DNA from 3 places in the Streptomyces sp. NPDC107517 genome. Region 3 is predicted to be linked to each of the others. Evidence: riboswitches for the same ligand, from Rfam matches in the RefSeq annotation. Region 3 holds a riboswitch; each other region holds the start of a gene.
The links. Region 3 has a riboswitch for cobalamin ahead of nicT (Nickel transporter NicT). Riboswitches for the same ligand answer to the same signal wherever they lie in the genome.

Region 1 (6,202 bases), on a different contig from region 3:
GCCCTTGCTCGCCCAGGACCCCGAGGGCCTGCCGCACGGTCGTCCGGCTGACCCCGAATCGCTCCCGCAGGGCGTGTTCGCCGGGCAGCTTGGTGCCGTCGGCGTGCACACCTGCACGGATCTCGTCTGCGAGGTCCCGGGCGACGCGATGATGTTTATGAACCTGTCCAGGCATGTCTAGAAGGTAGATGTAAAGAAGCCGACGTGTCTAGACCTGCCCGATGTGGATTCGATCGGCCGCTCCGGGCACGTCAAGGCGTGGTGCTTCAAACTGCTTCACACCCCTTGAGCTGGAGTGTTGCCGAGTGATCAGCTGCCCGCGTCACCCAGGAGGCGGTCGGGTGGCGGTCGCGCCCAGGACCCGGATCCGGCGCAGCGTGCGCAGCACATCTTGCGGAAGCCGGTGCAGCGGCGCCGCCATGAACGCCCGATCGTTCATCGGCATCAGGCGCAGCATCGCGAATGTGCTCGCCACACTCAGGTAGGCCAGTCGCAGCGGCATGGTGGATCATCATGCCGCGGCTCTCGTCAGCGGGGCGAGGGCGCCTGTGCCATCAGCCACAGTTGCCGCGCTCCAGACTCCGCACACTGGCTCCCACCAGGACGGATGAGTTTTCGGCAAGGGCAGGGCCGGGAAGCCTGGACGCTTTCCGGCCCGCCGCACACGTCGTGCGCCTTACACGTACATCTCAGGGCAGGGCGATGCCGTCCAGCTTCCCTGCCTTGGCGTCCTCGACCAGGTTGGAGAATTGGTCGAAGCTCATCTGGACACGCTGGCCGAAGTCGTCGGTCAGGATGATCCGTCGTTCGGCGGGGGCGTTGGGGTCGACGAAGAGCTGGGGGCAGCCGCAGTCGCATTTGCCGCAGAACGTGGCGACAGGCTGCAGTCCGCTGATGTCGGTCATGCCGCTGTACCTCCGTGGGCGTGGGATCGCGCGCGTCGGTGTCCGAGACCGGCGGTCGCGGGGACTGTACGGGGGATACCCGGCGTGGACGGCGCGGATGCACGCTCCTGTCGCGTGTGGGGGCGAGGTGGATGGCTGATGTGCGCCCCTGCTCCGGCGGTGCTCCAGGTGCCTCGATTTCATCCGGAGGGCCGGGAACTGAACGGTCCTTGCGTCCGACTCGTAAGGAGGAGGCAGGTGCGGTCGGGGTGATTCGCGGGCGGTGGTGTATGCGCGGGCGGCGGGATAGATCCTCTGGCCGTGTGGGAGCATCCGGTGCGATGAGGGTGTCTCTGGGGGTTCGGAGCGTGCGCGCGGCGGTGTTCGCGGTGCTGTGCGTACTCCTCGCTGCCGGAGGGCACGCGCTGGCAACGGGTGAGGCGCCGTCGGTGTGGGTTCAGGTTGCCGCAGGCGGCCCGGTCTTCGTGGCCGGCTGTCTGCTGGGCGGCCGGGAGCGGTCGCTGGCTGGCATAGGCGCCGTGACGCTCGCTGCTCAGAGCGCACTGCACGTCGTCTTCCACGCTGTCCGGCCGCCTCACGCCGCGATGGTCATGCACGGCATGCGGATGACCGCCCATGCCCATGCGTTGACACCGCACGCCACCGCTGTCCACGTGGGGGCGGCTTCCGTCCTGACGTGGTGGTTGCGGAGGAGCGAGGCCGCACTGTGGTCGCTGTTGCGGTGGGCGATCGAGTTCGTGCCGGGGCTCGTCGCCTGGTGGCAGGCCGTTGGAGGAGTGCCGGACACTCTGCTGCCGGGACCTCGGCCCCGCGCGGAATCCTGGTCATTGAGGGGTGTGCGCCTGCGGTACGCCGTGCACCGGCGGGGGCCGCCGACAGGGGCGTCGTACGCCATCTGACCGCGACATCCCTTCCAGTACGGAGATCCACTCACCCATGTTCCGAGCACGTACCGCCCTGCGCCGAGCCGGCGCCGTGACCGCCCTGGCGGCCGCCGGAGTCCTGGCCGCCGCGGGCATCGCCTCCGCGCACGTCACCGTCCACCCCGAAAGCTACGCCAAGGGCGCCACCGACGGCGTCCTGACCTTCCGCGTGCCCAACGAGGAGGGCGCCGCCTCCACCACCAAGGTGCAGGTCTTCCTGCCCACCGACCACCCCGTCCTCGGCGTTCTCGTCACCCCGCAGGACGGCTGGACGGCCAAGGTGACCAGCACCAAGCTCAAGACACCCGTCAAGACCGACGACGGCACCATCACCGACGCCGTCTCCGAGATCACCTGGACCGGCGGAAAGATCGGTGCCGGGCAGTACCAGGACTTCAATGTCGCCTTCGGCCAGCTGTCGGACGACACCGACCAGCTGACCTTCAAGACCCTGCAGACCTACTCCGACGGCAAGACCGTCCGTTGGATCGAGGACGCGTCCGGCGGGGAGGAGCCGGAGAACCCCGCGCCTGTGCTCAAGCTGACCGCCAAGGGCGCGGACGAGGACGGCGGCACGGCGGTCACCCCGTCGGCGAGCGCGAAGAGTTCCGCGCGTACTGAGTCGACCGCGTCGAGCAGTGACTCGACCGCACGTGGGCTCGGTGTCGCCGGGCTGGTCGTGGGCGTGCTGGGGCTGGCGGCGGCGGTGTTCGCCGTCCTGCGCAGCCGCGCCACCGGATCCCGCGCCGAGTAGAGCACGCGTAGCGGGCCCTGCCGGCGCTGCTTCGCCGACAGGGCCCATATGCCGGGGTCCGCGTGACGCGGGCCACATCCCTGGCCGGGGCCGGGCCGGGGCGCGTGGTGCCCCGGCCCGGACTTGATCGGCTCAGGACGTGGTCGTCCTGAGCTCCTCGCGGACTGCGCGCGCGGCTGCGACGAGGTTCTCCAGCGAGGCGCGGGTCTCGGGCCAGCCGCGGGTCTTCAGGCCGCAGTCGGGGTTGACCCAGAGCCGCTCGGCGGGGATGGCCTCAAGTCCCGTACGCAGCAGGGACGCCGCTTCGTCTGCGCTGGGGACACGCGGGGAGTGGATGTCGTACACGCCGGGACCTGCCTCGCGCGGGTAGCCGTGCTCGGCGAGTTCGTGGGCGACCTGCATGTGGGAGCGGGCGGCTTCCAGGCTGATGACATCGGCGTCGAGGTCGTCGATGGCCTGGACGATGTCGCCGAACTCGGCGTAGCACATGTGGGTGTGGATCTGGGTGTCCGGGCGTACGCCGCTGGTGGTGAGACGGAATGCCTCGGTGGCCCAGAAGAGGTAGGCGGCGTGGTCGGTGGCGCGCAGGGGCAGGGTCTCGCGCAGGGCGGGTTCGTCGACCTGGATCACCGAAGTGCCGTTCGCCTCAAGGTCGTTCACCTCGTCGCGCAGGGCGAGGGCGACCTGGCGTGCGGTGTCGGCCAGTGGCTGGTCATCGCGGACGAAGGACCAGGCGAGCATGGTGACCGGGCCGGTGAGCATGCCCTTGACGGGCCGGTCGGACAGCGACTGTGCGTACGCCGTCCAGCGCACCGTCATCGGCTCGGGACGCGAGATGTCGCCGGCCAGGACCGGCGGACGGACGTATCGGGTGCCGTAGGACTGCACCCATCCGTGCTGCGTGGCCAGGTATCCGGTGAGCTGCTCGGCGAAGTACTGCACCATGTCGTTGCGCTCGGGCTCGCCATGTACCAGGACGTCCAGGCCGGTCTTCTCCTGGAAGGAGATCACGTCCTGGATCTCGGCGCGGATGCGGTCCTCGTAGCCTGCCGTGTCGATTCGGCCGGCCCGCAGGTCGGCACGCGCGGTGCGCAGCTCGGTGGTCTGGGGGAACGAGCCGATGGTGGTGGTCGGCAGCAGCGGCAGGCCGAGGAGGGCGCGTTGGGCGGCGGTCCGCTCGGCGTACGGCTGGGAGCGGCGTGCGTCGGTGTCGGTGACGGCCGTGACGCGGGTGCGGACGGCCGGGTCGTAGGTGATCGGCGATCCGGCGCGCGAGGCCAAGTCGGCCTTGTTGGCCGCGAGTTCGGCCGCGATGGTGTCGGTTCCCTGGGCCAGGCCCTTGGCGAGGGTGGCCACCTCGGTGGTCTTCTGCCGGGCGAAGGCGAGCCAGCGCAGGATCTGGGGCTCGATGTCCCGCTCGAGGGATGCGTCGAGCGGTACGTGGAGCAGTGAGCAGGAAGCGGCGACGTCGACCCGGTCGGCAAGGCCCAGCAGGGTGCCGAGCGTGCTGAGGGACTTCTCGAGGTCGTTGAGCCAGATGTTGCGGCCGTTGACGACACCGGCGACCAGGCGCTTGCCGGGCAGGCCGCCGACTGCGGCGAGGGCGTCGAGGTTCGCGGCGGCGGCCTCGGTGAAGTCGAGGGCGAGACCGTCGACCGGTGCCTTGGCCAGTACTGGCAGGGCGTCACCCAGACGTCCGAAGTAGGAGGCCACCAGCAGCTTCGGGCGGTCCGTGAGGGCGCCCAGGTCGCGGTAGGCGCGTGCGGCGGCGTTCAACTCGGCCGGAGTGCGGTCCTGGACGAGGGCGGGTTCGTCGAGCTGCACCCACTCGGCGCCGGCGGCGCGCAGATCGGCGAGCACGTCGGCGTACACGGGCAGCAACCGGTCCAGCAGTGTCAGCGGGTCGAAGTCCGCGGCGACACCCGGCGCGGGCTTCGCGAGCAGCAGATACGTGACCGGGCCGACGAGGACCGGCCGGGCGGACAAGCCCTGAGCGAGGGCTTCCCCGAGTTCGGTGACCTGCTTGGTGGAGTCGGCGGTGAACGCGGTGTCCGGGCCCAACTCCGGTACCAGATAGTGGTAGTTGGTGTCGAACCACTTGGTCATCTCCAGCGGCGCCACGTCCTGCGTGCCGCGAGCCATGGCGAAGTACCCGTCGAGGGCGTCGACGGCGACGGCGGCGCGGTGGCGCTCGGGGATCGCGCCCACCATGACGGTGGTGTCGAGGACGTGGTCGTAGCAGGAGAAGTCGCCGGTGGGGACTTCTCCGATGCCCGCGTCGGCGAGCTCCTGCCAGTTGATCCGGCGCAGGTCGGCGGCGGTGGCGCGGAGGGCGTCGGCGGTGACGCGGCCCTGCCAGTAGCCCTCGATCGCCTTCTTCAGCCGGCGGTTCCGTCCCTGGCGGGGGTAGCCGTACACGGTGGCCCGTGCTGCCGCGGCCGCGGTCTTGGTGGTCACGGAGATCTCCTTCGAGAGACGTATCCCTGGGATCCCGGAGACCGACGCGGTCAAGAAGGAGTGGCAGACCGGCGGCACGTCCTCGCGCGGCAAGGCGCGGTCGTCCGCTCGGTACGTACGCCGACCCGCCCTCGAGGTCACCGGAATGTCCGCGCGCGCGTCGTACGGGCACGGGCAGATGGCAGGTCTTCGGACTCGTGGGCGCGCCTCGTCACGTACGGAACTCGTACGAGGCTCCTACTGGCCATCGCTTCCCAGGTCCCGTTCGTCGGGGCCCAGTGCGTGATGACGGCGGTCGTTCCCACTCACCGCTGCGGGGCAGTCCCGGATTCCCACCGGGTTCCCTCTTGCGACACTCCCGTCTGGCGGACGGGGCGAACCAGCTGCGTCGGTCACCCTACGGGTCGCCGGTCGGGCGATGGCAGGGAGTCCGGGTTTCGGACGGTGAGGTGTGACACGTCTGTGGGGGAAAGCAGCCAGCGGGCGGAGCGGGAGACGGTCCCCGTGCGCCGTCTCCCGCCTCGTCCGCTCGCCGCCGCCGGGCCCTCATCCCGGCAGCGGTACCCGGGCCTGCCTCTCAGCCCCGGTGGTCCTTGGCGGTGTGCGCGTCGTAGCGGTGAAAGCCGCGACCGGTCCTCCGGCCCAACAGCCCTGCCTCGACCATGCGTTGCAGCAGAGGAGGCGGCGCGTAGAGCGGCTCCTTGAACGCGCCCGGTAGCCATCGCGCACGTTCCGGTCGGCCGGCGAGCCGCGGCCGGCGCACCCGCCCCGCGATCCCGGTGAGCCCAAGGACCGCCACCAGAGCACCGCCGCCGTCGGCCCCGGAGCGAGGTGACGTACTCCGTGCAACGACAGGTATGTGTTGACCCAGGCGATGCCGCACCCGAGGAACAAGGAGAAGATGGCCGGCCAGGCGATCATCCCGCGCGGCGGCCCGGCGGCGAGCCCGGACCTCGATCGCGGGTCGCGAGGCAGGATGCGAACCGGCGATCAGGCAGCGCCACGGACCTTGGGTGTCCACCACCCGCCCGGCCGGCGGCGACAGCACGGCCGCCCGCTGCGAATCCCGCGGAGGTCGTCAGACCGAGCACCGAGGCGCCCAGGCCGCTCACGATCCGCGCACCCAGTGCCCGAGCAGGCACACCTGCATCATCGAGAACGAC
Region 2 (6,202 bases), on a different contig from region 3:
CCCCTTCTCCTTCGTCCGCGTCGACCGGGCCGGCAACATGTCCAAGCGGCAGTCGGCCACCGACTTCCACTTCTCCCGCTCCGGCGGCACCTGCCCGCTGTGGAACGTGTACGAGGCGTTCGCCGCCCCCGGCCGGATCCACGTCCAGATGGCCGAAATGCCGGACGGAAAGCGGTACTTGTGGACCGCACGAGCCGTCACCCGCCGGTCCGGCTGGGGTGATCCTGGCAAGACCTTCGCCATCGGGCTCGGCTGCGAGATCCGCCACGCCCACCGCCTTGTCTACGCCGACGGCCTGGACCTGGGCCGCACCGCCGCCACCCCGATCGGCATGGGCTGCCGCGTCTGCGAACGTCTCGACTGCTCCCAGCGTGCGGCGCCGCCGCTCGGCCATCCCCTGCACATCGACCCGAACGCCAGCACGTTCGTGCCGTATCCCGTCACGGACGGGACAGCCTGATGGGGGCAAGGCCGTTGAGCCGTCGTGATCTCGACGCTGACGCTCGCGGTCCCCGTTGCCCTTGTGGGCTGGTGCGCACAGGTGGTGTGAACTGCGGTCTCTTGGCGATGGTCGAGGTCGACATCCTTCCGATGACCGTCACCATCAGGCAGTAGTTACCCCAGTCCGCGAATCCTGAGCGTTCCGCGCGTCTTGTGGTGGAAGAACAGTTCGATGCCGATGCCGGCTCGCAGGAAGCCGGACAGGACGGTCACCGGCAGGCGGTGGTGGCGCATCGCGGGTCAGTCCTCCGGGTGGAGGAGGCCGCGCTCGTAAGCCTTCCTGAGGTGCTGCGGCACCAGGTAGGTGATGTCGTCGACGGTGACGGGGACGAGCGCGGGGGTGTGCGCCTTCCACTGGGCGCGGCGGTGGCGGGTGTTGCTTCGGGACATCTTGCGCTTGGGCACGGCCATGAGACGGGTCCTTCTGTCGGGCGGTCAGGAATGGAGTGGGCGGATCAGCGGCTGGCATAGGGGAGCAGGGCCAACTCGCGGGCGTTCTTGACGGCCGCGGCGATCTGGCGCTGCTGCTGCCGGCTGACCCGGGTGACGCGGCGGCTGCGGATCTTGCCGCGGTCGGAGATGAACTTCCGCAGAAGGTCGATGTCCTTGTAGTCGATGTAGGTGATGCCAGCCACGTCGAGCGGGTTCGGCCGGTTCTTGCGGGCGGGGGCGGACTTGCTGGTACGGGGCATGACGGCTTCCCCGGTTCCGTAGCTCCCATTAGGCGGCGAAGTCGAGCAGTTCGTCGAAGCCGGTGGACGGGGGCAACGTGTCCGGGCCGGCGGCGAGTTCGGCATCGGTGAGCAGGCAGGAGTCGAGCAGGGACAGCAGCCCCTCCCGGTCGAGGTCGGGGGAGGTGAACACGAGGTGCTGGCACCGGTCACCGTGCTCGGGATGCCAGTCGAGGGCTGCGGCGGTACGGCGTTCGGCCGGCACCATCTCCCAGGCGACGTCCGGCAGTGCGGCCATCCAGGGCCCGGCGCTCTCCACGCACAGGGCGCCTCCGGCGGCGTCCCAGGCGAGCAGGCTGTCGGGGCGGTCTGCGAGCCAGAACCGGCCACGGCTGCGGGCCGCCGCGCAGCACAGGTCCTCCAGCGCCTCGTAGAGCCGCCCCGCGTGGAAGGGGCGACGACGCTGCCAGACGAAGGTGCTGACGCCGTGTTCGTGGCAGTCGTGGGGAAGGCGTGCGCAGGCCGGATGCTGAGCGGCCCCTGCCGCGTCCACGTCGAAACCGGCGGCGGCAGCCGTGCCCAACGTCCCTGAGGTGATGGGGATCTGCAGCGCAGTGGGATGCAACTGCCGCAGGAGCGCGAGGTCGTCGAGGCCCACGGTGTCGCTCGCGGCCACGGCGAGGACGGGGGCGTACTCCAGCTGACGGGCGAAGGTGTCGGCGACGGTGCGCTGGTCCGTCGTGGCCGCGGCGAGCCCGGCCTCGGTGAGGTCGTCGCCGTTGGACAGGCAGGCCAGGAGGAGGGACGGGTCCACGGCCGTCACCACGTTGGTAAGCCGGAAGGCGCCATCGCCGTGCGCGGCGACGACCTCGGCCATGCCGCGGGGTTCGACGGAGTCCCACAGCTCCACCACGGCGAGCCGGGTGAGACCGCTGTCGGCGAGACGCCCCAGTTCGGGCACGAGGTCTTCTCGCAGCGCGCAGCAGGCGCAGTCGTTGACCAGAGGCGTCTCGCCCCAGGACAGCTGGCCCGTGGCGTCGCGGACGCTGCGGCGCACCTTTCCCGTCGGGCCCGCGGACAAGTCGTGCAGGAGGGCGACGCTGTCGGGTACCTCACGCAGTATCTGTTCGACCGCTGAGCGGCGGGCATCGGCGTGCAGGCCGCCGACGACCACCACGGGCATCGATCCCTCGGAGGTCATCGCCGGCTCCTCTCTGCCCCGTAGCGGCGTTCGAACCGCTCGACGCGGCCGGCGGTGTCCGGCACGCGCTGCGTACCGGTGTAGAAGGGGTGGCTCGCCGAGGAGATCTCGACGTCGACCACCGGGTAGGTCTGTCCGTCCTCCCACTCGACGGTCTTGTCGCTGGTCATGGTCGAACGGGTGAGGAAGGCGAAGTCACCGGCCTTGTCGCGGAAGGCGATCGGGCGGTAGTCGGGTTGGATTCCGGGCTTCACGGGATGCTCCTTGAGCGAGGGTGGGGCGGCTGGGGTCGGTTCGGGCGGGGTCAGCGTTCCTCGCGGAAGTCGACGTGTCGTCCGGCCGCCGGGTCGTACTTGCGCCGAACGAGTCGGTCCGGGTCGTTGCGTCGGTTCTTGCGGGTCACGCAGGTGAAGCCGGTTCCGGCGGTGGAGCGGAGCTTGATGATCGGGCGTAGTTCGTTGCGGGTCATGACAGGTAGCATACGACAATGATTTCCATTATCGATACGTCGATGGAGAGAAAGGCAGCACCACCATGTCCGCACACTGCCAACTGACCGGCGCGCGGCCGGGCTTCGGCAAAAAGATCTCCCACTCGCACCGGCGCACGTCCCGCCGCTTCGATCCCAACGTCCAGAGCAAGCGCTACTGGCTGCCGAGCGAGAACCGCTACGTCCGGCTGCGGCTGAGCGCGCGGGGCATCAAGACGGTGGACGTGATCGGCGTCGAGGCCGCAGTCGCCCGGATCCGGGCCCGAGGGGAGCGCGTCTGATGGCGAAGAAGAGCAAGATCGAGAAGAACGAGAAGCGCAAGGAGATCGTGGCCCGCTTCGCCGAGCGGCGCGCCGAGTTGAAGGCCGTCCTGGCCTCCAAGCGGTACACCGAAGAGGAGAAGGCCGCGGCACAGGCGGAGCTGCGACGCCAGCCGAGGGATGCGAGCGCGACGCGCGTGCGCAACCGGGACAGCGTGGACGGCCGGCCTCGTGGACACCTGCGCAAGTTCGGCCTGTCGCGGGTGAGCGTGCGGGCTCAGGCACATGCCGGGAACCTGCCGGGAGTGACCAAGTCCTCCTGGTGACAGGATGCTTGGCCCATGGTGTCGGTCGGCGCCGACTTGCTCGCGCGGGCAGATGCCATGGGCCTGTTCTGCGCCTTGGGGCCTTTGGGGGCGTACGGGCCGTTCCCGGGTGCGAGCGGTGCCGTGGCGTCGCGAGGGCGTGCGCGTTTGGACGGGCGGCCTGTGGGCCTCGCCGCCGATCACCGGCGGGCGGCCCCTCACCCGCCGGGACGAGGAGGCCGGTGTGATTCCTGCGCGGTCCCGCCACTGGGACCGATGGTTCCGTAGGCGCGGGCGCCCTGCTTGAGGGGTGTGGTGCGCCGCCGGCCGCACCCGCTCGCGATGGGCCGCGACATGCTCTGCATAATGGCGCCATACATCTGTACGACGGGGACCAGGAAGCCGGTGTGAGTCCGGCGCGGTCCCGCCACTGTGACCGGGGAGCGACCTCCATGGCCACGGCCCTCCAGGGCCGGAAGGCGGGGTGAGCGGTGATCCGGGAGTCAGGAGACTGGCCCGTCGTCATCCGTTCTGTCCGGGGCGTGGACTCCCCAGGAAGAGGTCGACGATGCGTGTGCGGCCAAGCCGTGCGATGTGCCTCTGCGTCGATGCCACCTCCGGGCCCGGCTCCGGGAGCCCGCTGGCATGACCCCACCGTTCGCACGACGTCAGGTACTGGCCGGGGCAGGTGCGCTCGCGGCGGTGACAGCGCTGGCCGCCTGCTCCTCGTCACAGTCGAAGGGGAGCGGTAAGGGCTCCGGCGGTTCGGGGGTGCTGCGGGCCGCCTTCAGCGCGGGCGGTTCGCGGGAGACGCTCGATCCGCACCCCGCGCCGCTCTTCGTCGACCAGGCCCGTTCCAAAGCCCTGTACGACAGCCTGCTCACGTACAAGGACGACATGTCCGTGCGGAGCAGGCTCGCCGAGTCCTGGGAGAGCGACCGGGCCGGATCGACCTGGCGGATACGGCTGCGGGACGCCCGCTTCCACGACGGCAAACCGGTCACCGCCGCCGACGCGCTGTGGAACTACCGGCGCATCGCGGACCCGAAGACCACCGCCTCCTCGCAGCAGCTGTTCGCCTCCGTCGACTTCGCCGCCTGCCGCGCCTCGGGGCGTGACCTCACCCTCGTACTGCAAAAGCCCGACTTCGAGTTCCCGAGCGCGCTCGCCGCGGCCGGTACCGAGATCGTGCCGAAGGACACCAAGGACTTCCGGTCCCCGGTCGGGTCGGGGCCCTTCCGGTTCGCGTCCTTCACGCCTGGCGGCAAGGCGGTGTTCCGGGCGTGGGACGACCACTGGGCCGGGCGCCCGCACATCGACGAGCTGCAGTTCGTCCCCGTCAACGAGGAGCGGGCGCGGCTGAACGCGCTGCTGTCCGGACAGGTGGACTACGCCCATGACCTGTCCGCCGCCTCCGCCGCGCGGCTGAGCGGCCGGGACGGATTCACCCTCGCGCACAGCAAGTTCGCCACCATGCAGGCGATCCTTCTCCGCCTCGACCGGGCACCGTTCGACGACCCCCGCCTCGTGCGCGCCTTCGCGCTCGGGCTCGACCGCGAGCACCTGGTCGAGGTGGCGCTGGGTGGGCGCGGGAGTGTCGGCAACGACCTGTTCGGACGCGGCCTGCGTGGCTACCCGAACGGTCTGCCGAAGCCGGAGCGGGACGTCGACGCCGCCCGCGCCCTGGTCAAGGCGGCCGGAGCGGAAGGTCTCGCCATCCCGTTGGAGACCGGCGACGCCGACCCGACCTGGCGCAACGCCTCCTCCCTGATCGCGGGCCAGCTGAAGGACATCGGTCTGAAGGTCACTCCGCACGTGCGCTCCGCCGCCACCTACTTCGGGGAGATCAAGACCAAGGGCGTCGCCCGGCACAGCCGCACGGCCACCCTGCCCATCCCGAGCGTGCTGCGCTCCCGACTGCGCACGAACGCGGCCAACAACCTCACGCACTACCACTCCGACCGCTTCGACCAGCTGCTCGACCAGGCCATCGCCACGCGCGACGAGCACGAACGCCTGGCGCTCCTGGGCCGGGCGCAGAGGATCGCCCGCGAGGACAGCGGTCAGTTGGTGTGGGGGTTCAGCGACTGGATCATCGGCCACACCGCGCAGGTGTCCGGTGTGCGGGCCGCGCCGCCGAACTCGGCGGACTGGGCTCGTTTCGACCGCGTCCGTCTCGGCTGAAGAGGAACTGGCCCGTGCGTCGGTATGTGGTGACGAGGACGGCCACCGCGGTGGTGCAGTGCGCGGCCGTCCTCGTCGTGGTCTTCGCGCTGACCGCCGTGCTGCCGGGCGACACGGTGGACGCGGTGCTCGGCGAGAACACGACACCTCAGCAGGCCGCCGTCGCCCGCGCCGAAGTCGGCCTGGACCAGCCGGTGTTCACGCGGTTCTGGGAGTGGGGCGGGTCCCTGTGCGGGGGCGATCTCGGGCACTCTCTGGTGACCGGTCTGCCGGTGACGCACGAGATCGGTACGCGACTCGCGGCGACGGCCGCGCTGACCCTGCTCGCCCTCGTCGTCGTGCTCCCGCTCGCGATGGGCCTCGGCGTGTGGACCGGGCTTACCGAGGGCGGCGTCCCGGACCGTGTCCTGAACGGGGTGGCGGTCGCGCTCAACGCAATACCGGAGTTCGTCCTGGGCCTGCTGCTGACCGCGTGGCTGGCCCTCGGCGCGGGGCTCTTCCCGGCCACCGCGGCCGGGCTGACGGGCGCCGGGGTCATCGGTTCCCCGTCCGTCCTGGTGCTGCCCGTCGCCGTGCTGGTCTGCCGTCAG
Region 3 (6,202 bases):
TTCCCGATCGGCTGACGCGCCCGCACTCCCGGGAGGACACTCGGGGTGGACGAGGAGGCTGGCTTGGACAACGAGGTCCGACACACCGACGCAGCCCACGGCACCGACGCGGTCCACGCGTTCGACGTCACCGTGGAGATCCCCCAAGGCTCCCGCAACAAGTACGAGATGGACCATTCCGTCGGCCGGATAAGACTCGACCGGATGCTGTTCACCTCCACCCAGTACCCCGCGGACTACGGATACATCGAGGGCACGCTGGGGCGCGACGGCGATCCGCTCGACGCGCTCGTCCTGGTGGGCGATCCGACGTTCCCCGGCTGCACCGTCGAGTGCCGCGCCATCGGCATGTTCGTGATGCGGGACGAGAAGGGCATGGACGAGAAGGTCCTGTGCGTGCCCGCGCACGATCCGCGCCATACCTCCGTGCAGGACATCGAGGACATCCCCGAGTTCGACCGCCTGGAGATCACGCACTTCTTCGAGGTCTACAAGGACCTGGAGCCCGGCAAGTCCGCCGAGGGCTCGCACTGGGAGGGGCGCGACCTCACGTACGCGGAGATCACCGCCGCGCGCCGCCGGGCCGACGGCCGACAGGACTGAAGGACGGAGCGGCAGGCCACGACGGCGCGCACGTGTCAGTGCGCGCCGTCCGTCGCGCAGTGCTTGAGAAGGTCCGCGGTCGCCGCGTCGACGACGCGGTAGCGCACGATCCTGCCCTCCTTCTCCCCCTCGACCACTCCGGCCGCGCGCAGCAGCCGCAGCGCCTGTGAGACCGCCGGGTCGTTCATGCCCGTCGCGACGGCGAGATCCGACACGGCCAGCGGCCCCGCCCGGTACAGCGCGAGGAGCAGCGCGAGGCGGCGGGGATCGGCGAGCAGCGAGAACCGGTCGGCCCAGGCGCGGACATGTCCTGGCTCACCGATGGCGGCGATGGCTTCGCAGACCCGGTGGCCGTCGATCGTGCGGCGGTCGGCGCGCTCGGCAGGGACGAGATGCATGGCCCCATCCTCGCAGCCACCGATGTGATCTTGAATACCCGCGCACACCTACGCAGCTGTGCAGCCTTGCAGGCGTCACCGACCGGCCTCTACTGTGGGCGGGCCGTGGTGCTCGGGAATTCGGTGACGGTCCCTCAAAAGACCCAGACCGAAGCGGCCCTCGCCACTGTGATCGGGCCCCGGGTCCCTCGGCAACGAGACGACTCGGGACGCCTCGCCCCACCACGCCACTGGCTGCCGCGCGCAGCTGGGAAGGCCGGGGCGGACGCGGACACCCGTCAGCCAGGAGACCGGCCACGGCATCTCACGAAGTGATTCCACGAGGTGTTGGAGCGTGACCGCATGACCCTGCCCGTAAAGTCCCCGGCGACCGGACGCGACGCGTTCCACTGGCGGCGCGAGGACACCGTCCGCACCGCCGGGCTCCTCGCGGTGATCGCCGCACTCCATGTCGTCGCGTTCGGCGTGCTGTTCCTGCTCGTCGTGCCGGAGCACTACGAGGTGGGGTCGAAGGCCTTCGGCATCGGCCTCGGCGTCACCGCGTACACCCTGGGGATGCGGCACGCGTTCGACGCGGACCACATCGCCGCGATCGACAACACCACCCGCAAGCTGATGGCCGACGGCAAGCGCCCGGTGTCGGTGGGGTTCTGGTTCGCGCTCGGCCACTCCAGCGTGGTGGTCGTGCTCGCCGCGCTGATCGCCGGCGGCACCCAGCTCGCCGGGCGGATCATGAACGAGGGGTCCGCCACCCATCAGACGCTCGGCGTCATGGGCACCACCATCTCCGGGTCCTTCCTCTACCTCATCGCGGCGCTCAACCTCGTCGCCCTGGTGGGGATCCTGCGGGTGTTCCGGGCGATGCGCGCGGGCTCGTACGACGAGGCCGAGCTCGAACAGCACCTGGATTCACGGGGGTTCATGAACCGGATCCTCGGCCGGTTCACCAAGTCCATCACCCGCCCGGGCCAGATGTACCCGCTCGGCTTCCTCTTCGGCCTCGGCTTCGACACGGCGACCGAGGTGACGCTGATGGTGATGGCGGGCAGCGGCGCGGCGGCCGGACTGCCCTGGTACGCGATCCTGTGCCTGCCGCTCCTGTTCGCCGCCGGTATGAGCCTGTTCGACACCCTGGACGGGACGTTCATGAACTTCGCGTACCAGTGGGCGTTCTCGAACCCGGTGCGCAAGGTGTTCTACAACCTGGCCATCACCGGCCTCTCGATCGCCGTCGCGTTCCTGATCGGCACCATCGAGCTCGTGGGCGTCCTGCACGACAAGCTCGACCTGCGGGACTCGGTGACCGGCTGGATAGCGGGGCTCGACCTGGACAACGTCGGGTTCATCATCGTGGGCCTGTTCGTCGTCGTCTGGGCGGCCGCCATCGGATACTGGCGGCTCGCGAAGGTCGAGGAACGGTGGGCCGTGCGGACCTGATCCGGCGAGCCCCCGGGACCTGGACTCCGTAAGGTCGTGCGGGTGAGTGAAGCCAGCGTTCCACCGGCGGAGCCCGCGCCCGTGCCACGCAGGTCCGCCCTCCCCACGGCCCTCACGGTCCTCACGGTCGTGAGCGGCTTCGTCGACGCGGTCAGCTATCTGGGCCTCGGCCGCGTCTTCGCGTCGAACATGACCGGCAACGTCCTCGTCATCGGCTTCGCCGCGGCGGGCGCTCCAGGGTTCTCCGTCCTCGGGTCGCTCACCTCCCTCGGCGCGTTCCTCATGGGGGCCGCGTGCGCCGGGCGGCTGACCGGAGCGTTCGCCGGGCGGGCGCGGGCGGCCTGGGTGCGGTCGGTGTTCGTCACCGAGGCGGTCCTGCTCGCCGTGGCGACGTCCGTCGCGTTCGCGTGGCCGGGCAAGGCGACGTACGCGCTCATCGCCGTCCTCGCCGGGGCGATGGGTCTGCGCAACGCGACCGTCCGCAAACTCGGGTTCGCGGACATGACCACGACGGTCCTCACGATGACGCTGACCGGTCTCGCCTCGGAGTCCTCGCTCGCGGGGGGCTCCGATCCGCGGGCGGGGCGTCGGATCGTCTCCGTGGTGGCCATGCCGGCGGGCGCCGCGCTCGGCGCGCTGCTCGTGCTGCACCACGGCCTCGGCTGGCCGCTCCTCGTCGGCACCCTGCTCGTGGCGGCCGCCGCGGTCGGATATCGCGAACCGGCCGCCGACGGGGACGACCTCCGATCGGCCTAGTCCTACGGGCGCCACCCGCCTGGGCTCACTAGCGTCCTGACCAGGACCGCAGCTCCCCCTGCCGCTGCGGCACAGGGACCGGAGACGCCTCATGTTCTGCCCGATAGCCACCGTCATCACGACAACCGCCTGCCTGACCGCGCTCGCGCCCGGCTCGGTGAGCGCGCACGAGCCCGTCACGGCGCCCGCCTCGGTGACCGCACCCGGCGAGGTGGGCCGGACCGACTCGGCGGGCCGGGCCGACCCCTTGCGCCGCGCCGACTCGGACGACGGGTCCCGCGACCAGGGATCGGACGACGGGACCAGGGACCCGGGCTCGTACGACGGAACCCGCGACCAGGGATCCGACGACGGGACGAGGGACCCGGGCTCGTACGACGGGACCCGGGACCAGGGTTCGGGTGACGGGTCCCGCGACCGGGGCTCGGGTGACGGGTCCCGCGACCGGGGCTCGGGCGACGGGTCCCGCGACCGGGGCTCGGGCGACGGGTCCCGCGACCGGGGCTCGGGCGACGGGTCCCGCGACCGGGGCTCGTCGGGCCGCGACTCCTACGCGGAGGCGCGCCTCTCGCGGTCCACGGTGGGGGCCTCGTCCACCGCTGAGATCACGGTCTACTGCGCCGGCGGCGGGCGTAGCTCCATCACGGCCCGCTCCCAGGCCTTCTCCGGCGGCTCCATCACGCTCCCCCAGTACGGCGGCGGGGTCGGGCAGGACGGCCGCACGCAGTACCGGGGCACGGCACGCCTCGCCGGCGAGGCCGGGGCCAGGTCGCAGGTGAACGTGCAGGGAGCATGCCCCGACGGCAGGCAGTGGAGCACCCCGATCAACCTGAACCGCGACGACTACGGCGGCGCACGCGCGGGAGTCGGCAGCACCGCGGACGGCGGCGTGGACCTGGGCAGGATCGGCTTCGGCGCGGCGCTCACGGGCGGGGCCGGCTACCTGCTGTGGCGCAGGACGCGCGCCCCGCACGAGGACTGACCGGTCCATCCGCCAACCGTCATGTTCGAGGCAAGTGCGCCGTACGTCCGTTCCACCCCCAGGCCAACCGTGCGTTGCCGACAATCGACCGCATTCCGGGCGGCCGAGCGGCGCTCTCCCCGGCTCCCCATCGCTGACACGTCACCGCGAATCCGGCTGGGGTTGGCTGAAAACAGCCCCCGACAGTAACGCGGGAGACGCACCGGAGGGCGGTTCATCGGCTCACTCGCCGGTGAACGCCGCCCGGACTGAGTCCACTCGCCCCGAGGCGCGCCCAACAACCGTACGCCTGTCCCTATTTGACGCGCCCTCTCGGGCGAGATCCGCTACCACGGTCCCCTGACAGGCTGGCGACTTCGCGACGAACTTTCCCGGCGGGCGCTCTGCGTCCATTGTCCCGGTTCTCTCACCGCACGCGGTGGCTAGCATGAGCGCCACATACGTGCCGGAAGATCACCATCCCGTTGGTGGGACCGGCCGTGCGGCCGACCCGAGCCGATCGGCCACGACCTTCCCGCACGCAAGCACCGATGGGACCGCGGAATGCCAGTGCCTGCCCGCCCGAGGCCGCGCCGAACACCCACGTCGCCACGCTCCACGCTCGCTGTCCCCCTCGCCGTCCTCGTGGTGGCCGGAGCGGCCGTCGGCGCGGTGACCGCCGCGGCTCCGCAAGCCGCCCGGACCTGGGTGCTCGTCGCGCTCCTGATCAGCTGGCTCTGCGTCGCCGCCTCCCTCATCACGGCCGCCCTGCGCCAGCAGCGGGCCCGTGCCGCCGTGGACGCCGCACAGAGTGAATCGCAGGCGCTCCAGCAGCAGTTGACGCAGTGTGGGGCCGAGGCCGCCCATCTCGTGAACGTCACACTTCCCACCATGTCGAAGCGGCTGCGGGACGGCACGGGTGCCGAGGAGGCGCTCGCAGCCACAGCACCGCCTGCCGATCCCCAACTACGCCTGATGCTCAGGGCGTTCACCGCCGAACTGGACGACGCCGTACGACGCGAGGCATCCGCCGTCGCCACCGGGCAGGACGCGGCGCACCGGATCGCCCGGACCGACCGCGACCTGGTCGAGCTGACCACGGCAACCCTGCCGGCCGCCGTCGCGGCGCTGCGCGAGGGCTCCACCGCCGACGCGGTCCTGTCGGGCCCCGGCCTCCCCGACAACGCGCACCTGCGCACCCTGGCCGAGTCCTTCGTGCGGGAACTCGCCACCAGCGAGAGGCGGGCAGCGGCCGCCCAGGCCGCCAGCGCCAAGGCCCTCAGCCGGGTGCAGGCCAAGTCGGTCAGCATGCTCGCCGATCTGCGCGAGATGCAGGACCGGCACGGCGAAGAGGTCTTCGGCGATCTGCTCCGCCTCGACCACAACACATCCCAACTCGGCCTGCTCACCGACCGGCTGGCCCTCCTCATGGGCGGCCGCGCCAGCCGCGCGTGGAACAAGCCCATCGTCATGGAGAGCGTCCTGCGCGGCGCGGTCGGCCGGATCGCCGCCTACCAGCGGGTCAGGCTCCACTGCGCCACGAACGCCGCGGTCGCCGGCTTCGCCGCCGAGGGCGTCATGCACCTCCTGGCCGAACTGATGGACAACGCGGCGAACTTCTCGCCGCCCATCGACGAGGTCCACGTCTACGTCGAGGAACGCAGCGCCGGGATCGTCGTGACGATCGAGGACAGCGGCCTGAAGATGGCCGACGCGGCCATGCGCCGGGCCGAGGCCGCGGTGTCGGGCCGCGAGACGGACCTGGCCTCGCTCCAGGGCACCCGGCTCGGCCTCGCCGTGGTCGGCCGCCTCGCCGCCAAGTACCGCGTCAGCGTGAACTTCCGGCCGTCGTCCCGCGGCGGCACGGGCGTCGTGGTCCTCCTTCCGCCGCAGCTGCTCGCCCAGCAGCGCGACCCCGCCCCACAGCAGCCTCCGGTCCGCCGCGCCGCAGCCCCCGCCCCCATGGCGGCCGCGGACCCCGCTCCGCAGGCGTCCGACGACACCACGCCCGGGATTCCCGCCCAGGCGGAACCGCCGTCCGCGACGC

Region 1: linked by a shared signal. The riboswitch ahead of metE (5-methyltetrahydropteroyltriglutamate--homocysteine S-methyltransferase) and the one ahead of nicT (Nickel transporter NicT) in region 3 are both predicted to bind cobalamin.
Region 2: linked by a shared signal. The riboswitch ahead of ACZ67T_RS32555 (ABC transporter substrate-binding protein) and the one ahead of nicT (Nickel transporter NicT) in region 3 are both predicted to bind cobalamin.

What each region holds. Positions count from the first base shown of each region.
Region 1 covers NZ_JBVJPM010000044.1:5,926-12,127, reverse strand. Annotated here, with positions in the region: gene ACZ67T_RS42575 (GntR family transcriptional regulator) at 1-175, opposite strand, end outside; gene ACZ67T_RS42570 (hypothetical protein) at 323-502, opposite strand; gene ACZ67T_RS42565 (hypothetical protein) at 690-905, opposite strand; gene ACZ67T_RS42560 (hypothetical protein) at 1,226-1,804, shown strand; gene ACZ67T_RS42555 (YcnI family protein) at 1,842-2,582, shown strand; gene metE (5-methyltetrahydropteroyltriglutamate--homocysteine S-methyltransferase) at 2,715-5,039, opposite strand; cobalamin riboswitch at 5,203-5,438, opposite strand; partial or broken gene ACZ67T_RS42545 (3-hydroxyacyl-CoA dehydrogenase family protein) at 5,617-5,745, opposite strand.
Region 2 covers NZ_JBVJPM010000018.1:60,412-66,613, forward strand. Annotated here, with positions in the region: gene ACZ67T_RS32515 (short-chain fatty acyl-CoA regulator family protein) at 1-460, shown strand, start outside; gene rpmF (50S ribosomal protein L32) at 742-912, opposite strand; gene rpsR (30S ribosomal protein S18) at 957-1,193, opposite strand; gene ACZ67T_RS32530 (CobW family GTP-binding protein) at 1,222-2,373, opposite strand; gene ACZ67T_RS32535 (type B 50S ribosomal protein L31) at 2,370-2,627, opposite strand; gene rpmG (50S ribosomal protein L33) at 2,678-2,842, opposite strand; gene rpmB (50S ribosomal protein L28) at 2,908-3,144, shown strand; gene rpsN (30S ribosomal protein S14) at 3,144-3,449, shown strand; cobalamin riboswitch at 3,779-3,962, shown strand; gene ACZ67T_RS32555 (ABC transporter substrate-binding protein) at 4,074-5,612, shown strand; gene ACZ67T_RS32560 (ABC transporter permease) at 5,627-6,202, shown strand, end outside.
Region 3 covers NZ_JBVJPM010000007.1:88,340-94,541, reverse strand. Annotated here, with positions in the region: gene ACZ67T_RS18365 (GNAT family N-acetyltransferase) at 1-15, shown strand, start outside; gene ACZ67T_RS18360 (inorganic diphosphatase) at 64-603, shown strand; gene ACZ67T_RS18355 (ArsR/SmtB family transcription factor) at 639-1,001, opposite strand; cobalamin riboswitch at 1,091-1,314, shown strand; gene nicT (Nickel transporter NicT) at 1,344-2,438, shown strand; gene ACZ67T_RS18345 (YoaK family protein) at 2,481-3,194, shown strand; gene ACZ67T_RS18340 (hypothetical protein) at 3,286-4,176, shown strand; gene ACZ67T_RS18335 (sensor histidine kinase) at 4,720-6,202, shown strand, end outside.